DNA from 2 places in the Lentzea xerophila genome. Region 2 is predicted to be linked to the other one. Evidence: riboswitches for the same ligand, from Rfam matches in the RefSeq annotation. Region 2 holds a riboswitch; the other holds the start of a gene.
The links. Region 2 has a riboswitch for glycine ahead of gcvH (glycine cleavage system protein GcvH). Riboswitches for the same ligand answer to the same signal wherever they lie in the genome.

Region 1 (5,839 bases), 1.3 Mb from region 2:
GCTGCGGCACGTCGGCGCCTACCGGTCCGCGGTGGAAGCCGAGATCGAGATCGTCGACGGCACCGGGAAGTACCTGAACGCGCGAGGTGCGGCGACGGTCGACTGGGCGCAGGATGGCAGCGGCACCTACACCCTGGAGTACGAGGTCTGACCATGACCAACGCCCCGATCTACGACGCGGCCAAGGAGCGGATCGCCTCGCTGGTCGAGGGCCGTGACCCGCTCACGCCCGTGGCGGCGACGCCCGGCTGGTCGGTCAAGGACGTGGTGGCGCACCTCGCCGGCGGTCTGCGCGACTTCGCGGACCGCCGGTTCGACGGTGTCGAGTCCGGCGAGTGGGGCGAACGGCAGGTGCGGGACCGCCGCGACAACACGCTGGCGGACTCGTTCGCCGAGTGGGACGCGAACCTGGAGCTGGCCCGGCCGCTGTTCGACACACCGATGGGGCCGGTGCTGGTGACCGAGGTGATCGCGCACGAGCACGACCTCCGCGCGGCGCTCGGGGCTCCGGGAGGCCGCGACGGCGTCGAGGTCCGGGCGGCGCTGGTGCGGCCGTTGCAGCAGCTCGACCAGCGGATGCGGGAGAACGACGTGCCGGCGTTGCGGATCACGCTGGAGCACGGCGACCGCGTGCTCGGGCACGGCGAGCCCGCCGGGACGCTGCGGACCACGTCGTTCGAGCTGATGCGGGCGATCGGCGGGCGGCGGTCGGCGGACCAAATCAAGGCGCTCGACTGGGACGGCGATCCGGACGTGTGGATCTCCTCGCTGGCCTTGTTCGGGCGGCACCGGGCGGAACCGTTCAGCGAGTGATCTGCAGGGTGTAACTTTCCCTGGCGTGGGCGACTGGCTGGCGGACACGCGCGACTCCTACGACACGGTGGCGGTCAGCTACGCCGACTACACGCGTGGGTTGCTCGACGGCCTGCCGCACCTGCGGGCCGCGCTGCGGCTGTTCGCGGAGGAGGTGCGCGGACCCGTCGCGGACGTCGGCTGCGGGCCCGGAACCGTCACGGCGCTCCTGAACGGGCTCGGCGTGGACGCGTTCGGGATCGACCTGTCCCCCGCGATGATCGCGCTGGCGCGGGAGAACCACCCCGGGCTGCGGTTCGAGGTGGGGTCGATGACGGAGCCGCTCGGCCACGAGGTCGGCGGAATCCTCGCCTGGTGGTCGTTGATCCACGTGCCCGACCAGCTCGTCCCCCTGGTGTTCGGCCACTTCCACCAGGCGCTGCGGCCGGACGGCTTGCTGCAGCTGGGTTTTCACGCCGGCGACCGCACGAACCTCAAGACGCAGGGCTACGGCGGGCATCCGATGAGGGTGAACGTGCACCTGCGGCCGCCGGACCGGGTCGCGGGGTGGCTGCGTGACGCGGGCTTCACCGTGGAGGCGCGGTGGCTGCTGGGCGAGGACGGCGCGGTGCTGTTCGCGCGCCGCGGGTGAGACCATCTGGCCGTGTCAGAGGAACAGACCTGCCAGCGTTGCGGTGAGACGGTCGAGCTGGAGACCGAGGACTTCGAGTTGTTCGAGCGGATGCACCCCGAGTGCTTCCACTTCGCGTTCGAGCACGACCTCGCGAAGCCGGGCCTGAGCCCCGACGAGAACTGCGGCGACGACGCCTGTCCCGTCGGGGCCTGAAAACCCTCGATCAGCTGCTGTACGCCTCGAGCGGCGGGCAGGAGCAGACCAGGTTGCGGTCGCCCTTCGCGCCGTCGATCCGGCGGACCGGCGGCCAGATCTTCGGAGCACCGGTACCGGCCGGGTACACGGCCTCCTCGCGGGTGTACGGGTGGTTCCACTCGCCGACGGTCACGCAGGCCGCGGTGTGCGGCGCGTTGCGCAGCGGGTTGTCCTCGACGGGCCACTCGCCGGCGCCGACGCGGTCGATCTCGCGCTTGATGGCGATCATGGCGTCGATGAACCTGTCGATCTCGGCCAGGTCCTCGGACTCGGTCGGCTCGACCATCAGGGTGCCGGCGACCGGGAACGACATCGTCGGGGCGTGCAGGCCGTAGTCGGCGAGCCGCTTGGCCACGTCGTCCACCGTCACGCCGGTGGCCTTGGTGATCGGGCGCAGGTCGAGGATGCACTCGTGGGCCACGAAGCCGCCCTCGCCGGTGTAGAGGACCGGGTAGTGCTCGTCCAGCCTGCGCGCCACGTAGTTCGCGGCGGCCACGGCCGTCAGGGTGGCGCGGCGCAGGCCGTCGCCGCCCATCATCCGCACGTACGCCCACGAGATCGGCAGGATCGACGCGGAACCCCACGGGGCGGCGCTGATCGGGCCGACGCCCGTGGCGGGACCGGCGGTGGGCTGCAGCGGGTGGTTCGGCAGGAACGGGGCGAGGTGCGAGCGGACGCCGATCGGGCCGACGCCGGGGCCACCGCCGCCGTGCGGGATGCAGAACGTCTTGTGCAGGTTCAGGTGCGAGACGTCCGAGCCGAACTTGCCGTACCGCGCCAGGCCGATGAGAGCGTTGAGGTTCGCGCCGTCGACGTACACCTGGCCGCCCGCGTCGTGGACCAGGCCGCAGACCTCGCGGACGGTGTCCTCGTACACGCCGTGGGTCGACGGGTAGGTGATCATGATCGCGGCGAGGTCGTCCGCGTGCTCGGCGACCGTGGAACGCAGGTGGCCCATGTCGATGTTGCCCTTGTCGTCGCACTTCACGACGACGACGCGCATGCCGGCCATGACGGCGGACGCGGCGTTGGTGCCGTGGGCGGACGACGGGATCAGGCAGACGTCGCGGTCGGCGTTGCCGTTCGCGCGGTGGTAGGCGCGGATCGCCAGCAGACCGGCGAACTCACCCTGCGAACCGGCGTTGGGCTGCAACGACACCGCGTCGTACCCGGTGACCTCGGCCAGCCAGGCCTCGAGATCAGAGACGATGCGCAGCAGACCGGCAGCGTCCTCGGCGGGAGCGAACGGGTGCAGCGTCGAGAACTCCGGCCACGTGATGGACTCCATCTCCGCGGTGGCGTTCAGCTTCATCGTGCAGGAGCCGAGCGGGATCATGCTGCGGTCCAGGGCGACGTCCTTGTCGGACAACGCGCGCAGGTAGCGCAGCAGCGCGGTCTCCGAGCGGTGCGCGTGGAAGACCGGGTGGGTCAGGTAGTCGGACGTGCGGCGCAGGTCGGCCGGGATGCCGTCCGCGGTGTCGGCGTCGATCGCGTCCACATCGGCCCCGGTGACACCGAAGGCCTGCCACACGGCGACGACGTGCGCGCGCGTGGTCTTCTCGTCGCAGGCGATGGCGACGACGTCCTCGTCGACCTTGCGCAGGTTGATGCCGGCGGCACGGGCCTTCTCGACGACCGCGGCGGCCTCACCGGGAACGCGGACCTCGACGGTGTCGAAGAACTCGCCGTGCACGACGTCCAGACCGGCCTCGCACAGGCCCGTGGCGAGCACGGTGGCCAGGCGGTGCACGCGGGTCGCGATGGCGCGCAGACCCTCGGGACCGTGGTAGACGGCGTACATCGAGGCGATCACGGCCAGCAGCACCTGCGCGGTGCAGATGTTCGACGTGGCCTTCTCGCGGCGGATGTGCTGCTCGCGCGTCTGCAGCGCGAGGCGGTAGGCCAGCGAGCCGTCGGCGTCGACGGAGACACCGACGAGGCGGCCGGGCAGCTGACGCTCCAGGCCGGACCGGACGGCCATGTAGCCGGCGTGCGGGCCACCGAAGCCGATCGGCACGCCGAAGCGCTGGGTGGTGCCGATGACGACGTCCGCGCCGATCTCGCCCGGCGCGCGCAGCAGCGTCAGCGCGAGCAGGTCGGCGGCGACGACGGCCTGGGCGCCCGCGGCGTGGATCTCCTCGATCAACGCGGCCTGGTCGCGCACCACACCGGACGCGCCGGGGTAGGACAGCAGGACGCCGAAGAAGTCGCCGCCGAGGCCGAGGCCCTCGATGCCCTGCGACAGGTCGGCGACGACGATCTCGATGCCCAGCGGCTCGGCGCGCGTCTCGATCACGGCCAGCGTCTGCGGCAGCGTGTCGGCGTCGATGACGAACTTGTTCGACTTCGCGCGGCCGGCCCGGCGCACCAGCGTCATCGCCTCGGCCGCGGCGGTCGACTCGTCCAGCATGGACGCGTTCGCGACCGGCAGGCCCGTCAGGTCGCCGACCATCGTCTGGAAGTTCAGCAGCGCCTCAAGACGGCCCTGCGAGATCTCCGGCTGGTACGGCGTGTACGCGGTGTACCAGGCGGGCGACTCCAGGACGTTGCGCAGGATCACGCCCGGCGTCACGGTGTCGTAGTAGCCGAGACCGATCATCTGCGTCATCGGGCGGTTCTGCGACGCGAGCTCACGCAGTTCCGCGAGCGCCTCGGTCTCGGTGGCCGGGGCGGGCAGGTCCAGCACGAGGTCGCGCTCGTGGATCGACGAAGGCACCGCGTGCTGCGCCAGCTCCTCGAGCGAACCGACGCCGATGACGTCGAGGATGCGCGCGAGCTCGGCGGGGCGCGGGCCGACGTGGCGGTCGGCGAACGGGGTGCCGTGCTCGAGAGCGGCGAGCGGCATCCGGAGGGGGTGGGCCCCCTGCTGGGGGTCGGTACTAACAGAGTCCTGCGTCATCAAACGCCTCCGGGGGGCTGCGGGCACACGTGTCCTGGTGCCCTCCCCGCTCTGTCCGTACCCGATGTCGGGCGCCTGAGAGGTTCACCCACCACGAGAATGGGCTTTCACCGTCGGCGGGATTCCGGGGAATCCACTTTCCAGAGGCGTCTCGCTCGGGCGGTCCTGGGTGCCTGAGAGGTTCCCGGGGAGGGAATTGCTCCTTCGGCGCCGGGCTCGAAGCCCGGTCTCTCCCGCCTGAGTTCAGCGACTACCCGCGCAGAATACCCGCAGGCAGCCCGGCTAGTCGCTACGGACGCGACCTACGTCTCAACACCAAGACCCCGCAGCACCCCGCCGACCGGATCGAGCAGGTCGTCGCGCACCGCCGCCAGCAGGTGGTCGGTGCTCACGACGTCGTCCCCGCGCTGGGCCGCGACGAGCTTCGCGCCTTCGACGAAGCGCTCGACCCCGGCGCCGGGCGCCACCGGCAACGTGGCCGGGTCCACTCCCGCCGCCCGCAGCGCCGCCGCTGTGCCGGACGCGAACTCCGGCTTCAGCCGCCGCCCCGCCACGGCCAGCTGGTGGTCGACCGTCAGCACCGCGGCCACGAGGTCCCGGGACGAGACGGTCCGTTCCGCGGCGACGGCGATCCGCTCGGCTTCGTGGCGGACGACGGTCAGCACCGGCCCGCCCAGTCCCTGGCCGCGCGCGATCAAACGGGTCAGCCAGCGCACGTACCCGCCGCCGGACTCCCCTTCCAGCGCTCCTGCCTTGCGCAGCAACCACACCGCGGGCGCGTCCTCGGGCACGGCGGCCGCCCGCACGGCCTCGGTCGTCGCCTCGACGTCCACCCGCAGCACGGTGAACAGGTCAGCGGCCCGGCCGGACTCCTGCGACAACAACGCCACCGAGAGATGCGTGGTGGTGAGGACACCGTCACCGGCCCGCGCGATCGCCGCCCGCAGGCACCCGTCCAGCGCACGGCTGACCGGCAACGGCGACTCGACGCCGGCGGAGTGGCGGGCGGTGCGCATCAGCGCCATGACTTCCGGATCAGCCTCGGGAAGCACACCGCCGTCGTCACCGGCCCAGTGCTCGGTTCCCCGTGCGGCCGCTTGGGCCCGCAACGACTTCACGCCCAGCTTGCGACCGGGTCCACTGCTGTCGGCGAGCGCGATCAGGAGGTTCTCGGTGCCGACGACGCCGAACTCCAGCCGGGCCGCTCGCTTCACCGCGGCGGTCAGCACCTTCACGACCTGCCGGGAGGGTGTGGTGAT
Region 2 (5,839 bases):
CCTGGTCGAGCAACGAGCCCAGCCGGCGCGTCTGGGTGGCGGACATCACAGCGGTCTCGCCCGGTGGCGTGACCAGCAGGACCCGGTCGTCCTCGACCAGCACGGTCATCGATCTGTCTCGACCGAACGGGTCGTGGCAGTGGATCCATCCCTGTGGTTCAGCCATGGAATCTCCCTTCGAGGGACACCCGACTCCGTCTTCATCGGCCGTCGGCCCTGCTCGCCGCACCGCGCACCGGTGATTTCACTCGTTTGCTGGATGGGTCGAACACGGGCAGTGGTCCACTCGGGGAAACTTTTGGATCGCGTTTCGGCGGGGGCGCTGGGCGCGACGCGCCAAGGCCCGCTATATTTGGAAGCGGCGGCCCCGCTCCCAGTGACCCCCAGGCTGGTTGAGCGCGGCCGCCCTTTAACGAGGCGGGCTCTGGCGCTCGTTGGCCTTCGGCCAACTTCGCCGGAGCCCGCAGTATTTGTCGGGGGGACGACCCCCCGAACCCCCCGAGGGCTCAGGCGCTGGCGCCTTCGCATCCGCTGGGCTCCTTCGCATCCGCTGGGCGCGTTCGCGACTCGCTGGCCACCTCCGTCGAAACCTGCTTGCGCCGCTCGCTCTCGTACGCTGTAAGGTGCTCGTACACCGTAAGGGGGACGAGATGACTTCGACGACCGAGAAGGCCGTGGTGCACCCGCACCCGCAACGCTGGGCCGTGCTCGGCGTGCTCTGCCTGTCCGTGCTGGTCGTGGTGCTGGACAACACCGTGCTGAACGTGGCGATCCCGTCGGTCTCCACCGGTCTCGGCGCGAGCACCGCGGACATCCAGTGGATGATCAACGCGTACTCGCTCGCACTGGCGGGTCTGCTGCTCACGACCGGATCGCTGAGCGACAGGTTCGGCCGCAAGCGCGCACTTCTGACGGGCCTGGCCCTGTTCGGCGTGGGCAGCGCGGTGGCGGCCTACGCGGGCTCGTCCGAGGCGTTGATCGCGGCCCGCGGCTTCATGGGCGCCGGCGCCGCGGTGCTGATGCCCGGCACGCTGGCCGTGCTGATGCAGTTGTTCGACGAGAAGGAACGCCCGAAGGCCATCGGCATCTGGGCCGCGGTCACGAGTCTCGGCTTCGCGGCGGGGCCGGTGATCGGTGGCGCGCTGATCAAGCACTTCTGGTGGGGTTCGGTGTTCCTGGTCAACGTGCCGGTGGCGATCCTCGCGATCGCGGCCGTCGCGACGCTCGTGCCGGAGTCGAAGGATCCGACCGTGCGCAGGCCCGACGTCGTCGGCTCGGTGCTGTCGATCATCGGCATGGTCTCGATCGTGTACGCGGTCATCGAGGTGCCGGAGCACGGGTTCGGTTCGGCGGAGTTCGGCGTGCCGATCGCGATCGGCCTCGTGACGATGACCGGATTCGCGTTGTGGGAACGGCACACCACCGACCCGATGCTGGACCTCGGCTTCTTCTCCGACCGCCGCTTCACCGGTGCGGTCGCGTCGGGCGTGCTGGCGGCGTTCGGCATGGCGGGCTCGCTTTTCCTGTTGACGCAACACCTCCAGGGCGTGCTGGGCTACAGCCCGCTCGAAGCCGGCCTCCGCGTGGCGCCGATGGCGATCGCGTTGATCATCACCAGCAACACCCTGGGGCAGCTGGTGATGAAGCTGGGCGCGGGCAGGGCGATGCTACTCGGCATGACGATCGTCGCGACCGGTGTCGCGTTGCTGTCGATCGGCACGACCTACCCGCCGACGCTGGCGGGTCTGATCCTGATCGGCGTGGGTGTCGGTGTGTCGCAACCGGTCGCGGTCAACGCGCTGATGGGGTCGATCCCGCCGGAACGCGCCGGCATCGCGTCCGGACTGTCCGGAACGTTGACGGAACTGGGGTCCTCGTTCGGCATCGCGGTACTGGGCGCGTTGCTCTCGGCGCGGTTCGTGGCCTCGCTGCCGGACGGCGTTCCGGGGCGGTCGCTGAGCGAGGCGCTGCACAGCGGTGCGGACGTCACGGTCGTGCGCGAGGCGTTCTCGAACGGGATGAGCGTCAGCCTGCTGATCGGTGCGGTCGCCGTGTTCCTGGGAGGTGTTGTGGCCAGCATCCTGTTGCGGCGAGCCTAGGATCGATGGTGTGGACAGCGTGTGGTTCGGCAAGCCCAGGCCCAGCAGCGGGCAGCCCCTCGGCCTGAGTCGTGAGGCGATCGTCCGCAAGGCCATGGAAATGCTGGACGAGCACGGCATGCAGAAGCTGTCCATGCGCAAGCTCGCCGCGGAACTGGGCGCGGCGCCGATGTCGCTGTACTGGCACGTGCCGACGAAGGACGCGCTGATCGAACTCTGCCTGGACGAGGTCTACGGCGAGTTCGGCCTGCCGGACCCCGACGGCGACTGGGAGACCGAGGTGCGCGGGATGATGCACAGGTTGCGTCATCTCGCGCTCAAGCACCCGTGGTGGGTCCGCGGCATCGGTGAGTTCAACACCATCGGCCCGAACGCGGTGGCGTTCGCGGACGCGATGTTCGGCCCCATGCTGCGCGCCGGCCTGTCGACGGCCACCGCGGCGCAGTCGATCTCCACGCTGTCGAGCTACGTCTTCGGGTACTCGTTCGCCGAGGTGAACTTCGTCGGCCGCGGCGGGATGGACTCGCCGCCGCCGGACCTGGCGAAGATCGCCGACCTGTACCGGGAGAAGCACCCGCGCTACGTCGCGATGCTCGACGAGAAGGAGGTGTGGTCGCTCGAAACGCAGTTCGAGTTCGGGCTGGACTGCGTGATCGACGGCATCAAGGCGCGCGTCGCCGCCCTGCGATAGGCGAAACCCCCGCAGCGTGATCGCGTGCGGGGGCCTCATTCATTCAGTTGGTCTTAGACGACGGTCTCCAGCGGCGTGTGCGTGAGGCCGGTCGCCTCGGCCACCGGGCCGTTGGTGAGCAGGCCGGCGTGGGCGTTGAGGCCCAGGGCGAGCGAACGGTCGTCCTTGAGCGCCTTCTCCCAGCCCTTGTCGGCCAGCCCGACGGCGTACGGCAGCGTCACGTTGGTCAGCGCGTAGGTCGAGGTGCGCGGGACGGCGCCCGGCATGTTCGCCACGCAGTAGAACACCGAGTTGTGGACCTCGTAGGTCGGCTCGGCGTGGGTGGTCGCGCGCGAGTCCTCGAAGCAACCGCCCTGGTCGATGGCGATGTCGACGAGCACCGAACCCGGCTTCATCTCGGCGACCAGCGCGTTCGAGACGAGCTTCGGGGCGGCGGCACCGGGGACGAGCACGGCGCCGATGACCAGGTCGGCCTCGCGGACGGCCTGCTCGATGGCGAACGAGTTCGACGCCAGCGTGCGCAGGCGGCCCTGGAACTGGGCGTCGATCTGGCGCAGGCGGTCGACGTTGGTGTCGAGGATCTGCACGTCCGCGCCCATGCCCACGGCGATCGTGGCGGCGTTGATGCCCGCCACGCCGCCGCCGATCACGACCACGCGGGCCGGGGCGACACCGGGGACGCCGCCGGGCAGCACGCCGCGGCCGCCGGAGGGCTTCATCAGCGAGAACGCGCCGACCTGCGGGGCCAGCCGGCCCGCGACCTCGGACATCGGGGCGAGCAGCGGCAGCGCGCGGTTCGGCAGCTGCACGGTCTCGTAGGCGATGGCCGTGGTGCCGGACGCGAGCAGCGCCTCGGTCAGCGGCTTGTCGGCGGCGAGGTGCAGGTACGTGAAGAGGGTCTGGCCTGCGCGGAGACGGGGATACTCCTCGGCGATCGGCTCCTTGACCTTGAGAACCAGGTCACCCTCCGACCAGACGTCGTCGGCGGTCGGGAGGACCTTGGCACCGGCGGCGAGGTACTCCTCGTCGGTGATCGCGGAGCCGAGACCGGCGCCCTGCTCGACGTACACGTCGTGCCCGCGGCTGGTCAGTTCGTGCGCACCGGCAGGGGTGAGAGCGACGCGGTACTCGTGGTTCTTGATCTCGCGGGGAACTGCGATCCGCACGATGACTCCTCCGTTCGGTGGCCTACATCTCACAATGTGGAGCAGTGGGAAGGTCATGTCACTGTGCGGGTTGCACTATCCGGACCCGGTCCGGTTGTTCACCTGGGACAGAGCAACCTGAGCCACACCTGAGTGCCGGTCGACCGTTCCGCGTTGACACTCGGCGGGGACCGCACATAGCGTTCGCCCTCGAGAACTGAAGACCGGCCGCGGCGCGTCAGCGCCAGAACCCGAGTGGGAGAGACCTCGACGCACTGGTCGGGGCGCCGAAGGGGCAAGCTCCCGCACACTCTCAGGCAGCAAGACCGCTCGGGGTAGGCAACTCTGCACGGCGGAGGGGGCGCAAGTTTCCTGACCCGTCACTGCCAGAGGAGTCGCGCCGTGGAGTTCCCCGAGAACCTGCTCTACACCGTCGAGCACGAGTGGGTCGACTGGACGCCGGGCACCCAGGACCCGCTGACCTGCGGAATCACCGAGTACGCCGCGGACGCGCTCGGCGACATCGTCTACGTCCAGCTGCCCGAGGTCGGCGCCAAGGTCGTCACCAACGCCGTCTGCGGCGAGCTGGAGTCGACCAAGTCCGTCAGCGACCTGTTCTCGCCCGTCACCGGTGAGGTGATCGAGGTCAACAGCGCCGTCGTCGACGACCCGGCGATCGTGAACAACGACCCGTACGGCGAGGGCTGGCTGTTCAGGGTCCGCGTCGAGTCGGCCGAGAACCTCCTCACCGCGGCCAAGTACGCGGAACTCACCAAAACCGACTGACATGAGCCTGACTGACCGCTCCACCACCACGAAGGACTGATCAGTGGCGATCAGCGTTTTCGACCTGTTCTCCGTCGGCATCGGACCATCCAGTTCGCACACCGTCGGCCCGATGCGCGCCGCGGCGATGTTCGTCGAGAAGCTCGGCGCACGCGCGTCCGAAGTGGACCGCGTGCACGTCGAGCTGTTCGGCTCGCTCGGCGCGACCGGCCACGGCCACGGCAGCCCGAAGGCCGTGTTCCTCGGCCTCGAGGGCAACCTGCCGGAAGAAGTCGACCCCACCGTCGCGGCCGCCCGCGTCGAGGAGATCGTCAGCACCGGACGGCTCCGGCTCGGCGGCGCACGCGAGATCGACTTCGTGCACGACCGCGACCTCGTCATGCACCGCCGCAAGTCGCTCCCGTTGCACCCCAACGGGATGCGCTTCGAGGCCTACCAGGACGGCAAGTCCGTCGAGCACGCCGTCTACTACTCGATCGGCGGCGGGTTCGTCGTCGACGAGAACGCCTCCGGCACCGACCGGATCAAGCCGGACTCGACGCCGTTGCCGCACCCGTTCCTGACCGGCGACCAGTTGCTCGCGCGCTGCCGCGAGACCGGCCTGTCGATCAGCGAGATCATGATGGCCAACGAGCTGTCGTGGCGCACGGAAGACGAGGTGCGCCAAGGACTTCTGCATATTTGGCACGTCATGCAGGAGTGCGTGGAACGCGGCTGCAACGAGCACGGCGTCCTGCCCGGCGGCCTCAAGGTCCGCCGCCGCGCCGCCGAGATGCGCAAACGGCTGGAGGGCGAGCACTTCGTCACCGACCCGCTGCGGGTCATGGACTGGGTGACGCTCTTCGCGTTGGCGGTCAACGAGGAGAACGCGGCAGGCGGCCGCGTCGTCACCGCGCCGACCAACGGCGCGGCCGGCATCGTCCCGGCGGTCCTGCACTACTACACGAAGTTCGTGCCGGGAGCCAACGACGACGGAGTGGTTCGTTTTCTCTTGACGGCCGGTGCGATCGGCGTGCTGTTCAAGGAGAACGCCTCCATCTCCGGCGCCGAGGTCGGCTGCCAGGGCGAGGTCGGCTCGGCCTGCTCGATGGCCGCCGGCGGCCTCGCCGAGGTGCTCG

Region 1: linked by a shared signal. The riboswitch ahead of gcvP (aminomethyl-transferring glycine dehydrogenase) and the one ahead of gcvH (glycine cleavage system protein GcvH) in region 2 are both predicted to bind glycine.

The regions. Positions count from the first base shown of each region.
Region 1 is NZ_CP194934.1:1,602,891-1,608,729, reverse strand. It holds gene ACRSBM_RS07940 (DUF3224 domain-containing protein) at 1-151, shown strand, start outside; gene ACRSBM_RS07935 (maleylpyruvate isomerase family mycothiol-dependent enzyme) at 154-813, shown strand; gene ACRSBM_RS07930 (class I SAM-dependent methyltransferase) at 839-1,444, shown strand; gene ACRSBM_RS07925 (hypothetical protein) at 1,457-1,639, shown strand; gene gcvP (aminomethyl-transferring glycine dehydrogenase) at 1,650-4,526, opposite strand; glycine riboswitch at 4,731-4,826, opposite strand; gene ACRSBM_RS07915 (Clp protease N-terminal domain-containing protein) at 4,883-5,839, opposite strand, start outside.
Region 2 is NZ_CP194934.1:325,872-331,710, forward strand. It holds gene ACRSBM_RS01690 (hypothetical protein) at 1-166, opposite strand, end outside; gene ACRSBM_RS01695 (MFS transporter) at 651-2,099, shown strand; gene ACRSBM_RS01700 (TetR/AcrR family transcriptional regulator) at 2,110-2,790, shown strand; gene ald (alanine dehydrogenase) at 2,844-3,956, opposite strand; glycine riboswitch at 4,182-4,274, shown strand; gene gcvH (glycine cleavage system protein GcvH) at 4,338-4,721, shown strand; gene ACRSBM_RS01715 (L-serine ammonia-lyase) at 4,765-5,839, shown strand, end outside.